2 regions of the Flavobacterium sp. T12S277 genome follow, and region 1 is predicted to be linked to the other one. Evidence: riboswitches for the same ligand, from Rfam matches in the RefSeq annotation. Region 1 holds a riboswitch; the other holds the start of a gene.
The links. Region 1 has a riboswitch for cobalamin ahead of ACN1CN_RS01295 (cell surface protein). Riboswitches for the same ligand answer to the same signal wherever they lie in the genome.

Region 2: another riboswitch for cobalamin. It lies ahead of ACN1CN_RS20720 (TonB-dependent receptor); the one in region 1 lies ahead of ACN1CN_RS01295 (cell surface protein).

The regions. Positions count from the first base shown of each region.
Region 1 covers NZ_JBLYEG010000001.1:319,577-325,175, reverse strand. Annotated here, with positions in the region: gene ACN1CN_RS01305 (hypothetical protein) at 1-1,056, opposite strand, end outside; gene ACN1CN_RS01300 (hypothetical protein) at 1,053-1,469, opposite strand; cobalamin riboswitch at 1,848-2,050, shown strand; gene ACN1CN_RS01295 (cell surface protein) at 2,435-3,724, shown strand; gene ACN1CN_RS01290 (hypothetical protein) at 3,768-5,009, shown strand; gene ACN1CN_RS01285 (hypothetical protein) at 5,022-5,599, shown strand, end outside.
Region 2 covers NZ_JBLYEG010000019.1:46,324-51,922, reverse strand. Annotated here, with positions in the region: gene ACN1CN_RS20730 (amidohydrolase) at 1-728, shown strand, start outside; gene ACN1CN_RS20725 (beta-ketoacyl-ACP synthase III) at 940-1,923, opposite strand; cobalamin riboswitch at 2,396-2,599, shown strand; gene ACN1CN_RS20720 (TonB-dependent receptor) at 2,714-4,762, shown strand; gene ACN1CN_RS20715 (YncE family protein) at 4,759-5,599, shown strand, end outside.

The DNA of each region.
Region 1 (5,599 bases):
ATCTTTAGTATTAATTCCCCATCTGATGCCGAACAAAGAAACGGATTCATCATTTAAAGCAGATTCAAAATTCTTTCCAAATCCACCCGTTACATAAAGGTTGTCGGATACTTTATACTGAACAAAGCCAACTGATCTGTAATTCTTGCCTTCTCCATTTCGTTTGATATATTCATAACCTACAGAGATTTTGTTCCAGTCAAACTGTGCTTTTGATCCTACGTCAAAAAAGTTAGTGTGATTGGTGAATCTGTTGTTTTTTGTATCGTAGTCCGTATTATCCTGTATGTATCTGCAAAAACCGTATAGTTTTAAAGATTGATCTCCTTTGCCTATTGTAAAGGTAAGTGTAGACCATGCACCAAAGCGGCCTGATTGGGACTTGTTGAAATCTTTAGCAGGCATTAACATACTGTAAGCCGATGCTATGTCTAATGTTAGTAAGGGAGCTTTTAGGATGTCTGCGAAATTTTTTGCAGCAACTTCTTTGTTTGTGGTCTCTTTTTCAGTTAATTCCCTTAATACTTGTGCATAACGCGTATAGTAGTTTCCTGTTGTGTCCCTTACGTAACCTTCCTGCTGTAACTGGGCACGAGCCATCGCACTCAAATCTTGCATGTCCGCCCGCATTGAACTATATTTTTTTCTCATGTCTTCAGATGAGGAATTATACAGCGTAAAAACATTAAACTTAATTCCGATTGCTACTTTAGAAATTGAATCATTCTTATTGTATGCTCCCGAAACGGTTGGCATTTGTATTTTTTGCATCGTAAAAGACTTGATATTATCTGTCCCGCTTCCTAAGCCATAGTATTCAAGACCTTTCATATTCGCTGAAAATAAATTCCCGTCAAACGAGATACTTTCAAGGCTTTCTGTATTAATATTGAATTCTTTGACATTTGGATTTGAGGTGATAATGGCTGCCGAATTATCTAATAGAGACAAAGCAGACGAGTTAAGTAATTCTACTTTTTTCAAATCAGTCTTGTCATACGATTGGGCCAGAACAGAAGAGGTGACTAGTAACGCGAGTAGGTGTAATGTTCTCATACGATATCGATTAAAGTAACGAAAAAAACAATTTTTCTGCTTTCTATAAAAGTTGGGCCAAGGTCAATTCCTTTAAATTTATTGTCTTTGCCATCACAGTTGTTGATGATGGTGTAATTAAACAAAAGTTTCTTTGCTGCCGCCTTTGCTTGTTCAAGTCCTCCATCCATGGCTTCATAAGACAAATAATGCTCAAAAAAGAGCAGTCCGCCATGATGTTGAAAGCCAGGTGTTAAAGGAATGGAAGCGTCAGTTAAATATTTTGGAGTAGTAAAGATAGGTTTGTCTTCGTTCCTGCCATTTTGCAAATCCAGAAAAACTTCAGTATAAAGCGGTATAAAACCAAAGTTGTTCAGAATAGACGATTCTAGTTTTATTTCAGGACATCCATTAGATTGAAATATTTTTTTCATAATATAAAAAATTAAGCACGGCCCACTTTTTTCGGCTGTTTTGGTTATAATTCATTTTTAGGTTTAAGTTTTCCGGTATGGTTTAGAATCGTGATAAGATCCGGAATTCTGGTATAAAAATAAGGATTTGACACTGCTGATTTTAGCGTACAACTACGCGATTTAAACAGGAAGCGCCAAGTAAAAGAATAAGAAAAATCCTTATTTTTAAAGCTATGATTTTAGGAGTGACTCATAAATTCCAAATCCTGGTACCGAAGTGAGCCGTATTTGGCACTTGAAACTTGAAACTTGGAATTTGTTTTTTGGAATTTGGAATTTGAGATTCGAGATTTGGAATTTTTTATTTAGAATTACTCTATTGTAAAAGATAGTTATATATTTGCGCCAGATTTTGGTCTGTTTTTTCTTAAGAAAAAACAGTTAAAAGGGAATCAGGTGTAAATCCTGAACAGACCCGCTACTGTAAGTTCTATTCAAGTCTTTAAACGTTACTCATGCCATTATTCGCCGCGGCGGATGAGAAGGTTGTTTTAAAGATGGAACAAGTCAGGAGACCTGCCACAATCACATAGTTTTAGACTTTCGTGGAATAAAGTTGAACAACAATAAACTGACCTGTCATTTTTTATGACGGGATTCTCTCTTATTGCTTTTTTAATTATTACATCCCGGAGTTTACTTAATTCATTTAGTGATGTATAATACAGAAAAAGGACTCTTATTTATTGTTGCATTTGTTTCTACTTTACTTCAGTCGCGAGTATTACATCGCTGTTCTTCCATTTTAAAAACATTTTGCACGGAAAGTAAATGTTATAAAAAATCAATCCGGACACAAAGCTCTTTCGTAAAACTACGGGATGCATTTTGTACGGCATCCGGTTGAAGACTAAAATTGAAAACCCCACTTCAATTACTTCAATTTTTATTGCCTTAGAAACTCCCAACTTAAATAATGCCACATGTTTTACAACACTTCTCAATATTTCCGGTTCTTATTCTTTTGTATTCTGGCACTCTGCTTAACCAATTGTTCTGAGGATAATGCTGCCAAAGAGGATAACAATCCGCCCCCGGTAAGTTCTGATCTGACTCTTAACACCCAGCGATTTGCAATCTTGGCTATAAATTCTACTATAAATACAGCTACAGAAGCTACCTACAGTTGGAGTGTTACAAAAGCGACGTCCGAAAACTATGCTCTAACCAATACGACAGAAAAAGAAGTGCTGTTTGCCGCAGCAGAAACCGGGGTTTATGAATTAACAGTAACGGTAAATAACAAAGGGAGTTTACAAACGCAAAAAGCAGTCATTACAGTAACAAAAGAAACGAAGGAGTATAAAACCTATATCGCAAAGGTATTTGAGTTTAAACCCGCTCCGGGACAGTTTATAAACGATCTTCCGGCTGCCAATGACGGGGATACTGCTGAAAGAATTTTATCAAGAGCCAATACCTATCTGACTAAGAAAAATGGAGATCTGGTTTCGCTTGGAGCCTTTGGTGGTTATGTTGTTTTTGGGTTTGATCATACTATTGTTAACGTCAAAGGCAAACGCGATTTTAGAGTTCTGGGCAATGCATTTTGGGCAGAAGCGAACCCTAATTCGAACAGTACAATGCGAGGCGGAAGCAGTGAGGCAGGAGTGATAATGGTGGCTTACGATAAAAATAAAAACGGACTTCCGGACGATGAATGGTACGAAATAGAAGGAGGCGTGCATAAAATGTCTAAAACGATTCAGCATTATGAAATTACTTATTATCGTCCAGATCCAAACAAAAAACCGGTACCGGGAGGAACTACAGGTACGGTAGGTTTTGTTGATATGGAATACATTTATTGGAAAGACAATCAGGGTAAAAGCGGTTATCTGATCCAAAATAACGCTTACAATCATTCTTTAGATTACTGGCCAAAATGGCTTAGAGATCAGGCTTCTATTACTTTTAAAGGAACAAGGCTACCAGATAACGCAGTGGATGAAAGCGGAACCGGAAGTTACTTTGTGCAATATGCCTTTTTATACGGATATGCTGATAATGCTCCAAACGGGGATGACGATTCAGCCATAGACATCAACTGGGCTATAGATAAAAATGGAAACAAAGTAATGCTTCCGGGGATCGATTTTGTAAAAGTATACAACGGTCTTAATCAGCAGGCGGGCTGGCTGGGAGAAACTTCGACTGAAATCATGGGAGCAACCGATTTGCATCTGTCAGGAGAAAGTATTTCAACGCGATAACGCCAATCAAAAATGTATTAAACTAAATTATTATACCAGAATTATGAAAAAAAACTTTGCCCATTTATTATTATTTGCTTTGGCATCGGTATTTACCGCATGCAGCGATGACGATAAAAATGATGCCAATTCAGGAGAAGGACTAGTCATACCAATAGCAGTAAAACTTCAGGGAAAATTTGAAGTAGCTACCTTTAATGTTTTAAATATTACCGCTTCTGCCGAAACGACTAACCCTAGTTATGAGTGGGTACTTAAAAAAAATCCTTACAACCAAACCAAAGATTCTGTAGTAGGGACTGCCAAAGATTTACGATTTATCGCCCTGTATCCTGGAGCTTATGAGCTAACGTTAAATGTTACCGAAGGAGATAAAAAAGGAACAAGTGCGACTACTGTGAATGTAATAAATGAAGCTCAGAATTACAATCCGTACATCACAAGTATTTTCGATTTTAGCCCGGCACCGGGTATGTTTGCTAATGATTTGTACAAAGACGGATTTGCGAAAGCTGATGTTATGAAGGTAGCATTGGGAAGGATAAATGAAACCAGTGTAGGATATCCAATTGACTTGGGAGGCTTTGGAGGTTCGATCGCTGTTGGGTTTGATCATATGGTGATTAATATTCCCGGAAAGAAAGATTTCAGAGTTTACGGCGCAGATCTGACCGATAAAGCCAATCCGCCGGCTCCTGGATTGATTTATGTAGCCTATGACAAAAATGCAAACGGGAAACCTGATGATGACGAATGGTATGAGATTATAGGAAGTCAGCACGCCAAAGAAAATACCATTAAGAATTTTAAAATAACCTATCAGAAACCAGCAGCAGGCAAAAAGGTGGTAGTAAGCGGACCAAATGATCCTTTTTTAGACCGTGAGCACCTTTATTGTGAAAACAACCAGTCTCAGACTTACTTTTTACCAAGATCAAAAACTAAAAAAGAATACTATCCATCCTGGGTAACTCAAACTACCGCTGTTTATGAAGGAACAAAGTTAAATGTAAATTTCGCGGCAGTACGTCCCGGACAAACTACTTTGTGGAATTTCGATGCTCCGGAATGGGGGTATGTCAATGCTAAAAGTCCGGATATTGATATTGACTGGGCGGTTGATAAAAACGGCAACAAAGCCAATCTTCCGGGAATTCATTTTATAAAAGTGGTGAACTGTGTGAGTGAGCCAATGGGACTTTGCCACCAGCAATCGTCAATGGCAACCCGATTCTCGGGAGCTGCTGATCTTCAGATCATAAAAAAGTACAATCTAAAAAAGTAAGAGAATAAGAATATGAAAAAGTTTATCAAATATACTTTATGCCTAATGGTTATTAGCGTTTTTTACAATTGTAGTAACGATGATGCAAAACCTGATCCTGTAGTAGTAGAACCTAAACCCGAACCGGTTAAAGATCCTTCACTTACTTTAAAACTGCAAGCCGATTTTAAGACAGAACGATACAATGTCGTTGCTATTGACCCGGAGGTGGTTATTGAAAATGCCAACGGTGCCGCTGCACAGTACAAATGGACTGTAAAAGTAACAGGAAAAGACGGTGTTGCTAAAGACTCTGTTATTGGCGATACTAAGACTTTAAAGTTTATAGCACCAAAAGCTTTGAGTTACGATGTAGCGCTTACGGTAACATTGAACAAGGTAATAAAACAGGCATCGACAAAAGTAACCGTTGCCGAAACGGGTAAAGTCTACACGTCAAAAGCCTTTTCGATTATCGATTATGTACCGGCTCCGCATTACAATAATGACAGCTTTGAATTTGCAACAAAAGCAGAAGCGATAGAAAATGCACAAACCAATCTTGCCGACGGAAATCTGGTTGATCTGGGGACTTTTGGAGGATATATCGT
Region 2 (5,599 bases), on a different contig from region 1:
GAATTTTATATTCGCAATCCGAACCCTTACTGAGAGAAGCCGCAAAAATGGGCGTAGATTTTATTGGCGGACTTGATCCTACAACTGTTGATGGAAATATGGAGAAATCACTTGACAGCATGTTCCAGATCGCGATAGACCATAATAAAGGCATTGACATACATTTGCACGAATCGCCTCCTTCAGGAAAAGCGGCTATCGAATATATCATCAAAAGAACCGAAGAGAACAAACAACTACAAGGAAAAACCTATATCAGTCATGGTTTTGCGCTGGCCAGAATGGATCCGAAAGATTTAGAAGGAATAGCCGAAAAAATGGGAGCACTTGGTATAGGCGTAATTTCGACAGTGCCAATCGGAAAAACCATCATGCCTATTCCGACTTTAAAGAAGTACGGTGTAAAACTGATGACGGGTACCGACAGTATTGTAGACCACTGGATGCCTTTTGGAACCTGTGACATGCTGGAAAAAGCAAAATTATGCGCACAGCTTTATGGCTGGACCGATGAGTACAATTTGAGCCGTGCTTTGCATATTGCCACTACAAATGAGGTGTTGCCACTTAACGATGCAGGCGTACGTGTATGGCCGGCAGCCGGTGATGACGCTCATTTTATTTTGGTAAAAGCAAGCTGTTCGGCCGAAGCAGTAGCCCGTTTACCCAAAAGAGAAGGTGTGTTTTTCAACGGTAAAATCATAGCGGGACAGATTGCGGGTCTTTAAAAAGCTTTTAATCAAGTTGCCCATTGGCAGAAAATTTAGTAAAAGTACCCGAATAAGAAATTGTCAGAGGCATTTCTAATTTAAGTTATACCTATAAAAAAAACAATCAGTATGAAGTACGTACTGATTGTTTTTTGTTTAAAATCGATTTTGATCTTATGATTAGTAATACGGCATCATAAGAATATAGTGTAATGTTTTTGTATAGTATTTACCATTTGATGTACATACTGCCCCAGGAAAATCCTGCTCCAAAAGCTGTAATAACAATGTTATCTCCTTTTTTAAAATCTTTTTTGAAATCCCAAAGACATAGCGGAATAGTTGCTGCCGTAGTGTTACCGTATTTTTGAATGTTTACTTTAAACTTTTCAATAGGAATACCAACTTCTTCACTTACTGCCTGAATGATTCTTAAGTTTGCCTGATGTGGAATAACCCAGTCTATCATATCCGGAGTCAATGAAGCTTTTTCCATTAGCTCTTTAGAAGTACCACTCATGTTTCTCACCGCATGTTTAAAAACGGTTCTTCCTTCCTGATGTACAAAGTGTTGTTTGTTTTGAATGGTTTCTTCTGTTGTTGATAAAAGAGAACCTCCGGCACGTACAGAAAGGAATTCAGCACCTGTTCCGTCTGTTCTGAAAATGTTCTGCTGTATACCGTGTCCTTCCGTATTAGGCTGCAATAGTACCGCACCTGCACCATCACCAAATAAAATACAGCTGTTTCGGTCTTCATAGTTCACGATCGAACTCATTTTATCGGCTCCAACCACAATAACATTTTTGTATCTGCCGCTTTCAATAAAACTCGCGCCTACCGAAAGAGCGTACAAAAAGCCACTGCAGGCCGCGTTAAGGTCAAATCCCCAGGCATTTTTCAGGCCTGCTTTTTCGCATACCAAACTGGCAGCGGGAGTAAGAATATGGTCGGGTGTTGAAGTTGCCAGTATAAGGCAATCTACATCCAGAGGATTTATATCATAGTTTTCTACTAAGTCTTTAATGGCGAAAGAAGCCATATCTGAGGTTGCCAGTGCCGGGTCGTCCAGTATGCGTCTTTCTTTTATGCCTGTTCTTGATGTGATCCACTCATCTGTTGTATCTATTCTTTTTTCTAAATCAGTATTGCTTAAAACCGTTTCCGGTACATATCCTCCAATAGCAATAATGGAAGCTTTTGTTGTATTCATTGATTTTTTTGTTTCTCTTTTAGCGTTTTTTTTATTTTGACTTTCGGCCCAAAACCTTTCTCCAGTCCATTTTACAAGAGTTTTTCGAAGAATATGTAGTATGAGGGGCATCTTCAATTACAGGGGCGCAATTTAACAATTATAAAGATGCAAAAATCTCGGAATTTGTTAATTTACTTTTAATATTTCTGTTTCACTTCATTATTAATAAAATCAAATCCTATTTCGAATAATTTTGTCTCAGTTCTTCAATGTTTATGATAAAACAACCAAACTGAACTTCCAGTTTGTCGCAAAATTGTTTTTTTTGTTACGATTGAATTTTGAATAATATCAAAGAGTGTAATTTTTCTAATACTTATCATACAAAACCTGAAACACTTTTCTTTAGTTAATTATTGAGAGATAGTCACATTTATTGTCAAAACTGTAATATCATTAAATAATTCTTGTTTTTATAAAGATAACTCTATCTTTACGCCCAGATTTTGGTCTGTTTTTTCTTTAAGAGAAAACAGTTAAAAGGGAATCAGGTGTAAATCCTGAACAGACCCGCTACTGTAAGTTCTGTACAAGTCTTTAAACGTTACTCATGCCATTGTCTCGCTTTGCGGGATGAGAAGGCTGTTTAAAGATAGAACAAGTCAGGAGACCTGCCATAATCACATAGTTTAAGACTTTCGTGGAATAAAGTTGAACAACAATAAACAGGCCCGTTATTTTGTAACGGAACTCTATCTTATTGCGTTTTTGATTATTACATCCCGGAGTTTATTTAATTAAATCAGTGATGTGTAATACCAGAAAAATACTTTTATTCCTTATTCTATTATTTGCTCCTATTGTACTTCATGCTCAAACTACTAAAGACAGTTTGCGCGTTTTGAAAGAAGTATTGCTAAAGGCAAAACCCTATCAGGAAGTAATTCCCGTACAAAGTCTCTCGGGAACACTGCTCGAAAATTTAGCCAGTCATAATGTTGCCGATGCACTTCGCTATTTTGCTGGAGTACAAATCAAGGACTACGGTGGTTTGGGCGGACTCAAAACGGTCGATGTCCGCAATATGGGAACCCATCATGTAGGTGTTTTTTACGATGGGATTCAGTTGGGAAATGCGCAAAACGGAGTGACAGATCTCGGAAAATATTCGTTGGATGATATGGAATCGCTTACGATGTACAATGGTCAGAAAAGCGAAATATTCCAGTCGGCCAAAGACTTTGCAGCGGCTTCTACGATTTACCTGCGAACCAAACGTCCTGTTTTTGAGCGTAATAAAAAGACCAGCTTATTACTGCGCTATAAAACCATGTCGATCAACTATAATGATTTTTCTTTTAGATGGGAACAAAAACTAAGCGATAAAGTAAGTCTGAGTGCAAGTTCGGAGTACATAAAATCTAATGGCGCATACAAATTCAGATACAAAAGAAACAATCTCGACGGCACTGTGGCTTATGATACCTCAGCCACCAGACACAACAGTGATATAGAAGCATTCCGTTTTGAGTCAGGTCTTTACGGTAAAATTAAAAATGGTTCCTGGGATGCGAAAGTCTACTATTACGATTCTGAAAGAGGAGCTCCGGGAGCTATTGTAGAAAATAAGTTTTCGGATGGTTTCCGACAATACGACAAGAATTTTTTTACGCAGGGTACTTTTATAAAAGATTTTAGCGAAAAATATAAATTTCAGGCCAAGGCAAAATACGCCTATGATTACACCCATTACATAGCCAGAGATACCACTAATGTGCTCGGAGAAGTGGTTACCGAAGGAGCCCAATCTGACGACAGTTATTATCAGCAGGAATATTATTTCTCCGCAGTCAACCTGTACAAAATTTTATCCACCTGGGATGTTTCACTATCGACGGATTTTCAATACAACCGTTTAAATGCCAACAGAAGAGGTATCAAAACGCTGTTTTCTTATCCGGAGCGTTACACTGCTTTGTTTGCGTTGGCAAGTTCGTACCGACTGGACGGCTTTAAGGTTTTGGGCAGTGTGGTAGGTACGCACGTGCAGGAAGAAGTACGCTACAATGCAAAAGCTCCCGACAAAACAGAGTTTACGCCGGCATTATTTTTAGGTTACAGCCCCTTTAAAGCCTACGATTTTAATTTGAGAGCTTTTGCAAAACGTATGTTTCGAATGCCCACTTTTAATGATTTGTATTATACGATGGTTGGTTCCAGTACCTTGAGACCCGAATACATGAATCAGTATGATGCTGGATTTACCTACAACATACCGTTTGAAAGCGGTTTATTAGACCAGTTTTCTCTTCAGGTTGATGGTTATTACACCAATACCAAAGATAAAATTATCGCAGCCCCAACCGGAAATTTATTCCGCTGGATGATGACCAATATCGGGGAAGTGAAAGGGAAAGGAATAGAATCGGTTGTTCATATGAAAATGCACATCAACAAAGTAAATCTGAGCGCCCATTTGAGTTATACCTATTCAGAGAGTAGAGATTATACCAAGTTTGCCGGTTTGGAATTGTCGTCTTATGGAGATCAGATTCCTTATACTCCGTGGCACAGTGGATCCGGAATTTTAAATGCGGATTATAAGTCATGGAATTTTAACTACAGTTTTATTTACGTTGGAAAACGATACAATGGAAATGTAAACAACATCAGGATTAATGAAGTACAGCCCTGGTATACACACGATTTAGCCGTGCAGAAAAAGTTTTCATTTCAGGGCTATGAAGTAAAAGGGGCAATTGAATTAAACAATGCCCTCAACCAGCAGTACGAAGTCATTTACAACTATCCGATGCCGGGCCGTACACTAAAATTTATAATCAGCATTGCGTTATGAAAAAGAGAACTACCCAATTCCTGCTTACTTTATTTGTAGCCCTTCTTTTGGTTTCCTGCAGGGAAGAAGAAACTGTTTTTCCGTCTTCAGATAAAAGCGTAGCCGCGCCCAGAGGAGATGGCAATATAGAAGGATTTTATCTTTTAAACGAAGGCAATATGGGAATGAACCGTGCCAGTATTGATGTATTCAATTACAGAACCGGAAATTATACCACCGATATTTACTCAGAACGCAACCCAACAGTCGTAAAAGAGCTGGGTGACGTAGGGAATGATATTAAAATTTACGGAAACAAAGTGTATGCGGTAATCAACTGTTCCAATAAAGTGGAGGTGATTGACAAATGGACAGCCAAAAGAATTAAAAAAATAGACATTCCGAATTGTCGGTATGTCACTTTTTACAAAAACAAAGCCTATGTAAGTTCCTATTCAGGCCCCGTTGCCATTGATCCGAATGCCGAAATTGGATTTGTAGCCGAAATCGATACCACATCCTTAGAAATAAAACGGAAAGTAACAGTGGGCTATCAGCCGGAGCAAATGGTAGTGCATAACGGAAAATTGTATGTGGCAAATTCAGGAGGTTATCGAGTACCTAATTACGACCGGACCGTGTCGGTTATCGATCTTGAAACTTTTACCGAAATAAAAAAAATAGATGTGGGAATCAATCTCCATAGCATGCAGGTAGACAGTAGAGGAGATATTTATGTGAGTTCGCGAGGCGATTATTACAACACACCTTCCAATCTTTTTGTGATCGATACGAAAACAGACGAGAAGAAAATGCAGCTTAATATTCCGGTTTCGGCAACCTGTCTCGTCGATGATT